Regions from separate parts of the Paenibacillus sp. VTT E-133280 genome, predicted to be linked through region 3. Evidence: riboswitches for the same ligand, from Rfam matches in the RefSeq annotation. Region 3 holds a riboswitch; each other region holds the start of a gene.

Region 1 (2,276 bases), on a different contig from region 3:
AAAGTGGTTATACAGCTGGGGTCAATATTAGCAGTTGTAGTTATTTTTAGAAATAGGTTCATTGAATTGTTGGGCTTAAAGCGCTTCAGCCGCAAGCAGTTGGATCCTGTAACCGAGCAACAACCACAGCTTGAAAAAGGCGGCCACCTTAAGCTTACACAGGTGCTTGTAGGCTTAGTGCCAGCAGGCGTGCTGGGGGTTCTGTTTAATGATTATATTGACGAACATTTATTCTCTACATCTACCGTGTTAATCGGTCTAGTAGTCGGTGCTGTATTAATGATTATTGCGGATCTATTCGGACCTAAGAAGATTCAAACGGAGAGTGTCGATCAGATTACATATAAGCAGGCGCTAGGTGTTGGTCTGGTCCAGTGCTTCTCCTTGTGGCCGGGATTTTCACGTTCCGGGTCGACGATTTCTGGTGGTGTTCTTCTGGGTATGAGTCATCGTGCTGCTGCTGATTTCACGTTTATTATGGCTGTTCCAATCATGGCAGGCGCCAGTTTACTCTCACTGATGAAGAACTGGCAATATTTCACCATCGATGCCCTGCCGTTCTTCATTGCAGGCTTTATCAGTGCCTTTGTGTTTGCGTTATTATCGATGCGTTTCTTCTTGAAATTGATCAACCGGATTAAGCTTTTACCATTTGCTATATATCGCATAGTACTTGCTGCAGTAGTATATTTCGTGTTTTTCTAAATCCGTTATAAGGAATCGATATAACCAAAGCCCCCGTCATCTATTGCAGATGACGGGGGCTTTCACGTATGATGACATCAGATTAAGACACTCACTTTATTGATGATAAGGATAAAGTAAAAGTTTCACTTTATTCTTATTATTCTCGCATAAACGTCTTACCGTCCTTAAAAGGACGCCAATGGCGTTTTAGCTTGAAAATAACGGAGACAGGTGCTTGCCGGAATTAGTAATTCGGTAGGCTTAAAAGGGAAGTTCGGTTCGAAGCCGATGCGGTCCCGCCACTGTAACGGAAGAGTCCATAGCAACATATGTCACTGGCAATTTACTACTGCTGGGAAGACTGCTAAGGATGCTGACACCGCTAGCCAGGAGACCTGCCTGTTTCAACAGCACTGCTTCACCTACGGAGGATAGGAAGGTGTTAGACGTTAACCATAGGTATATTATGGGCGTCTTTCCCTTTGACTTTTTTTAGGGAAGGGCGCTCTTTTTTAAAATATAAGAAAGTATAAGTTTTGCACCTATGCTTTATGTCTTATATTTCTCGCTAAAATGCTTACCGTCCTTACAAGGACGCCGAAGGCGTTTATGCTTATAGGAATGCAAGTGATATCAAGTCCAAAATAAGAAAATGGAGAAGGGGAGCTGCAAAGTGACGAACAAAGTAAAAGTAAGTAATCTTGGCTATCCAAGAATCGGAAAAAACCGCGAGTGGAAGAAAACGTTGGAAGCCTTCTGGGCGGGGAAAATAAATGAGGAAGAATTCCGTACTGAAATGACAGGCATTCAGCTTCAGCATTTGAAGACTCAGCAGGAGGCAGGAATTGATTTCATTCCGGTAAATGATTTTACATTCTACGATCATGTGCTGGATACAGCTGTTATGTTCGGGATCGTACCTCCACGTTATGCGTATGACGGTGGCGACATTGGACTTGATCTTTATTTTGCGATGGCTAGAGGAAATGCTGAGGCTACCGCTTGTGAGATGACTAAATGGTTCAATACGAACTATCATTACATCGTTCCAGAGATTGGTGCACAAACGCCGCGTCTGACCGAGAACAAACCACTGGAAGCTTATCGTTTTGCCAAGTCCCAAGGGGGAATTGAGGGTAAACCTGTAGTTTTAGGCCTTTATACATTCCTTAAGTTGTCAAAAGGTTTTGCATCTGCGGATATTGCGAAGATTGCTGCTCGGTTTCTTCCGGTTTACATTCAGCTGTTGCAGGAACTGAAGCAAGAAGGAGTATGCTGGGTACAGATGGATGAACCAGCAATTGTTACAGGAATAAATGAGTCAGAATTATCCTTACTTCACTCGATTTACACAGAAATTGCTGAATCCGTGCCTGGTTTAAATATTATTCTGCAGACTTACTTTGAAGCTGCTGAACCGCTGGAGGCATTGTTCAAACTTCCGGTACAAGGTTTAGGTCTTGATTTTGTCCATGATGGCGGGACGAACCTGGCATCGATTGAACGTCTTGGCTGGCCTGAGGATAAGTGGCTGGGAGCGGGTATTATTGACGGACGCAACATCTGGCGCTCGGATCTGGATGCTAAGC
Region 2 (2,276 bases), on a different contig from region 3:
CCAGTACCTTACGATCAATCTTGGTGAATTTACCGGACAGACCCTCGGCTGGTGTTGCGAACAAGGTGATGTTTAGATTCAGTTCTTCACTTTTCCGGTCGCAATACTCCCGCATATGACGTACGATAGCCACAGCCTTGGCATGGACTTCCATATCCTCGCCATGGTGTTTGCCGTACATGGCTTTCATGCATTCCGCCATACCGATGAAGCCGAGCGACAGACTACCATGCTTCAGCAGTTCACCTACAGAGTCTTCAGGAGCGAGGGTTTCGCCGCCTTCCCAGACGCCTTCTCGCATCATGAAATCGGATGCTTTAGCTTTTTGCGCGCTTTGGATGCGGAACCTATGAAGAAGTCCTTCCAGCGCAATGTCCATATAGTGATTTAGATCCTCATAGAAGCCAGCTTCGTCTGCGACGGTACGCCGGCCTGTTACTGTGCCGTGTGCCAGACCGAGCCGAACCAGATTCAGTGTATTAAAGGAAAGGTTGCCCTTCCCGGAGCAATGATTACGCCCAAAACGGTCACCGAGCACTCGAGTGCGGCAGCCCATTGTAGCAAATTCCGTATCAGGATCACTTGGATCATAATACTGCAAGTTGAGCGGAGCGTCTAGATTAGCAAAGTTCGGATACAGTCTGCGTGCAGAACATTCCGCTGCTTTTAGGAACAATTCATAGTTAGGATCGCCTTGCTGTTGGTTGATTCCTTGCTTGCATTTGAAGATTTGAATAGGGAATACAGGTGTTTCTCCGCTGCCAAGCCCGTTCATCGTTGCTGTTAGCAGGGAACTGATTACAAGCTGACCTTCTGGTGAAGTACAAGTACCATAATTGATACTGGTAAACGGAATTTGCCCGCCGGATCGGCTGGACATGGTATTGAGATTATGTACCATACTTTCAGCCGCTTGCAGGGTTTCGATTTCAGTTTCTTTCAGTGCATAACGGAACGATTTCGGATATACCTCGGCCAGATCGGTCCGGCTCATTGTGATCTCGCCCAAAGATTCATTAGCTTGTCCCTCATCAAAATAATCCAGACCCTTGCGGAACAGCTTAGCGAAGGATTTGGTTACATAAGGTGCCAGATCATAGTCGAGTTTATTGGCGGATACACCGCCATATTGAGCATTTTGCTGGGATTGAAAAATGATTGCTACTAGTGACATAGCTGTCATTATGGAGTTCGGAGGACGAACACTGCCGTTGCCGGTGTTGAAGCCTTCTCGGAGAAGCTTATCAAACGGGATAAAAATGCAGTTAGTCGTTCCGATTGCGTATTGATCCAGATCATGCACATAGACGACATTGTCATCAATGGCTTGCACCAGCTGCGGCGGCATCGTAAAGTTACGGGCGTACCATTTTGAATATTCACTGCCGAACTTGCTCATTTTACCGGAGAAACTCTCTCCGTTCAAATTGGCATTCTCGCGCAGCAAGTCCAAATCCCGGCTGTCGATAATATCGCGTCCTAAATCAATGAGCTCTTCTAAAAGAACTTCCCGTGCATTTGTTGTACCGTTAAATTGTCTCTCCAACAACGTCATTGTATAGCTCTCCTCTCAGTCTATCGTCCTATCATTAAGAAGTGGGGCCGCATAAGCGGCCGTATATTCATTGTGATCTCATAAAAAAAGCATCCCCTAGCGAGGATGGCTGAAAATGCCCGATGCGTTATGTAAATATCCACACAGATATTTGTAGTGGTCTCTAAGAAGATGACCGCATGCGGACACCACTCCTGTTCCTCGCAGGCACTCATAGTTGGTGTCGTCGAAACAGGCAGGTCTCCTGGCTTCCGTAGGACCTCTCAGCGCCTTCCCAAGGGGGTTCTTACCCTCAGTGGCTTCTGCCAGGAGATCTGCCCATCTTTAGCTTCTAAAAGCTTGTAAAGGGCATCCGGTTACAGTGGCGGGACCGCAGCGGATTTTCACCGTACTTCCCTATTAAGCTCTAATTCCGATTAAGGATCAAAGCGCCTGTCTCCACTATATTTTGTTGTCGTTAGATAAAAATAACCCAAGATGTTGTGTTTGTAAACAGTTTTTTAGAAAACCCGCGCGGGGAGCGGGTTCTTCAAAAGTACTCCACAAATGATCCACAGGCTGTCCATAAGTAATCCACAATTGATCCACAGGCATATGAAAAATGATTCATAAATTGTCCGAAAAGATGCCACAAAGAGTCCATAAATGTAGTGCAGATGACCCTAGAATTCACGTAAGAAAAAATACCCGTGGCGAAAGTCATATTTCGGAGAATTTTTGG
Region 3 (2,276 bases):
CTATCTAAGATGTACTGAACCAGGTTTTCTCTTGTGCTTTGATATATAACTCCCTTCTCATCAGGATCAGGGAATAATACTGGAATTTCGTAGTCATGACTATCTAGTGCAATCAGAGCAAATATGGGACCGTTGTTCCCTTGCTTCTGAATATATTGATAATCAGCGAGTGCATTTCTTAGATCATGACCTGCAACATTCGTGATATCTTTTCCGATAGAGGTCAGTCCTAGAATTGCTCTGGAATTCTCTGTGCTTTTATTGGCGTCGAGTTTTCCATCCTCTTTGATAATCGATGTTATTTTCGTAGCTACATTGTTGTAATAGAGATCATAATAACCACTTGGTACTTTATAGTTCGCACGTGCTAGAGAAAGAATCGACCATTCTCCGCTACCTGTTCCAAATGACGGATTCTTTACAGTGTTAACGATGTAAGCCAAGCTTTTATCTAACTGTTCTTTGGCAGTAATTTTATAAGTAACCTGATAGGTTACATTATCTGCTTTGTTCCCAGCGCCATCTACAGCCGTTACTGCGATTACGTTACTACCTGGGTTAAGAGAGGCTCTGTACTCACCATTAGTAGCTGACAGAACGACTTGGTTCAGCTTTACTACTGGGATAATGTCTTTATAGACATTGTCTGTAACCACAACTTTGAAGCTTAAATCTTTACTGGATACTTCTTGTTTATCTTGTATACCTTCTATTAATATCGTAGGCTTCTCTGTATCTGGCTCTTGTACTAACGCATTAATCTGCTCTACTAGAGCTTGATTAACCTCTGTTGTTACAACTGCACTATCGGCAATTACTTCATTCGCATGAGCCGGGATTACGCTTGTAGAGAACGTCGTGATAAATACAGCTACAATGAGTAACCAAGCTAAAAACTTATTTTTCTTCATGTTTCCATAACCCTTCCCTTCTCTTCCTATAATAAAAAAACAGAATAAACTTTCCAAGCATAACGCCCTCGGCGTCCTTATAAGGACGTTATGCGTTTAGCGAGAAATATAAGACATAGAGTATAGGTGCTAAACTTATACTTTCTTATATTTTTAGCACTACAAAAAAACCACTCAACATAACGTCAAGAGGTTTAAGATAGTGAACCGCAATAATAGCAGGCATATACTATATCAAACACCCCTCTATCGCTCGTAGAGTTTAATGGTGTATCAGAAACAGGCAGATATTCTGGCTCAAGTATCATCACCCTTGCTACCTTCCCAGTTTCCCAGTGGTACCTTGCAAGGACTCCTCTTTCACAGCGGCGGGACCGCGCGGGACTCACACCCGCTTTCCATTTAACCAATCTATGATTGCATTTCCGAAACATTCATAATTGGCACCTATTGCTAATATTAATTTTTCATGCTCCATCATATCTAATATAGATGCTTTTGTCATGCAATATTTGTTTTTTGTATAACGAGTAGTTAGCGATAATCCTATTGAATATCAAATCATTTTAACCACAATATACTCTTTTTCTCTCAGCTCAAAGCCCTCCTCCAGTGACAAAGAGGCCAAATCAAAGAATCGATCATACTTTTTATTTCGTAGGAGCCCTTCTTCCTCAGCCCAACAAGTATAAAGCTCAAACTCGGCACCAGATACCCCATAATCTGTCATAAGCCTAAATAACTCCCGACAACACTTGAGTGAGGCATCATACGATCCTGGTAGCGTATCTTTTAGCTTAGGGGATACAGAGAAGCCGCCCCAATTCGGTGAAATCCGGTATACATATGGACTCCGAAAATGCTTGCGAATCTCATCGTTCCAATACCCAAGTTCCTCTATAAAAATACCCGCTGCATCTTCTTCCGAGTCGTATACAAGACAGTCCTCATCTCTTAAATGAGACAGATCTGCGATGTCATCCAAAGGAATTATGCCTTGCAGGCGTAAAGCCTCTCTTTGATTCTTATACTCTGGGGAATTTTTCACTTCATTATATGTCTTTGCTGACAGTACACTGCCTCTTTCTCCTAACGGAAGCTCTGTAGCCGAGCCTATGTAATGAAATCTGCTCACTGGATTGCCCTCCATAACTTTGGAATCACTGCAAATCACTAATTCATATATGAATTTACCACAAATTAGTAAGGTACTCGTTGAAATTATTCTATGTTAGGGTATTTGGTAAGCGTTTACAACAAATTAATGGAGGTGTATATGATCATCTAAGCACCAAAGTACTAAGGAAGGTCCGGTTTAAGCATCCTCAAAAATGATCTTACAAAGGAGAATTCAATGACTACTCG

What was found. A riboswitch is a leader RNA that binds a small molecule or an ion and turns the genes downstream of it on or off. The one in region 3 is predicted to bind cobalamin.
Region 1: linked by a shared signal. The riboswitch ahead of metE (5-methyltetrahydropteroyltriglutamate--homocysteine S-methyltransferase) and the one ahead of CA600_RS09850 (S-layer homology domain-containing protein) in region 3 are both predicted to bind cobalamin.
Region 2: linked by a shared signal. The riboswitch ahead of CA600_RS28380 (anaerobic ribonucleoside triphosphate reductase) and the one ahead of CA600_RS09850 (S-layer homology domain-containing protein) in region 3 are both predicted to bind cobalamin.

The regions. Positions count from the first base shown of each region.
Region 1 is NZ_NFUX01000115.1:4,262-6,537, reverse strand. It holds gene CA600_RS29315 (undecaprenyl-diphosphate phosphatase) at 1-705, shown strand, start outside; cobalamin riboswitch at 900-1,104, shown strand; gene metE (5-methyltetrahydropteroyltriglutamate--homocysteine S-methyltransferase) at 1,361-2,276, shown strand, end outside.
Region 2 is NZ_NFUX01000101.1:4,982-7,257, reverse strand. It holds gene CA600_RS28380 (anaerobic ribonucleoside triphosphate reductase) at 1-1,555, opposite strand, end outside; cobalamin riboswitch at 1,773-2,006, opposite strand.
Region 3 is NZ_NFUX01000016.1:71,992-74,267, reverse strand. It holds gene CA600_RS09850 (S-layer homology domain-containing protein) at 1-911, opposite strand, end outside; cobalamin riboswitch at 1,177-1,377, opposite strand; gene CA600_RS09845 (hypothetical protein) at 1,468-2,046, opposite strand; gene CA600_RS09840 (cellulase family glycosylhydrolase) at 2,266-2,276, shown strand, end outside.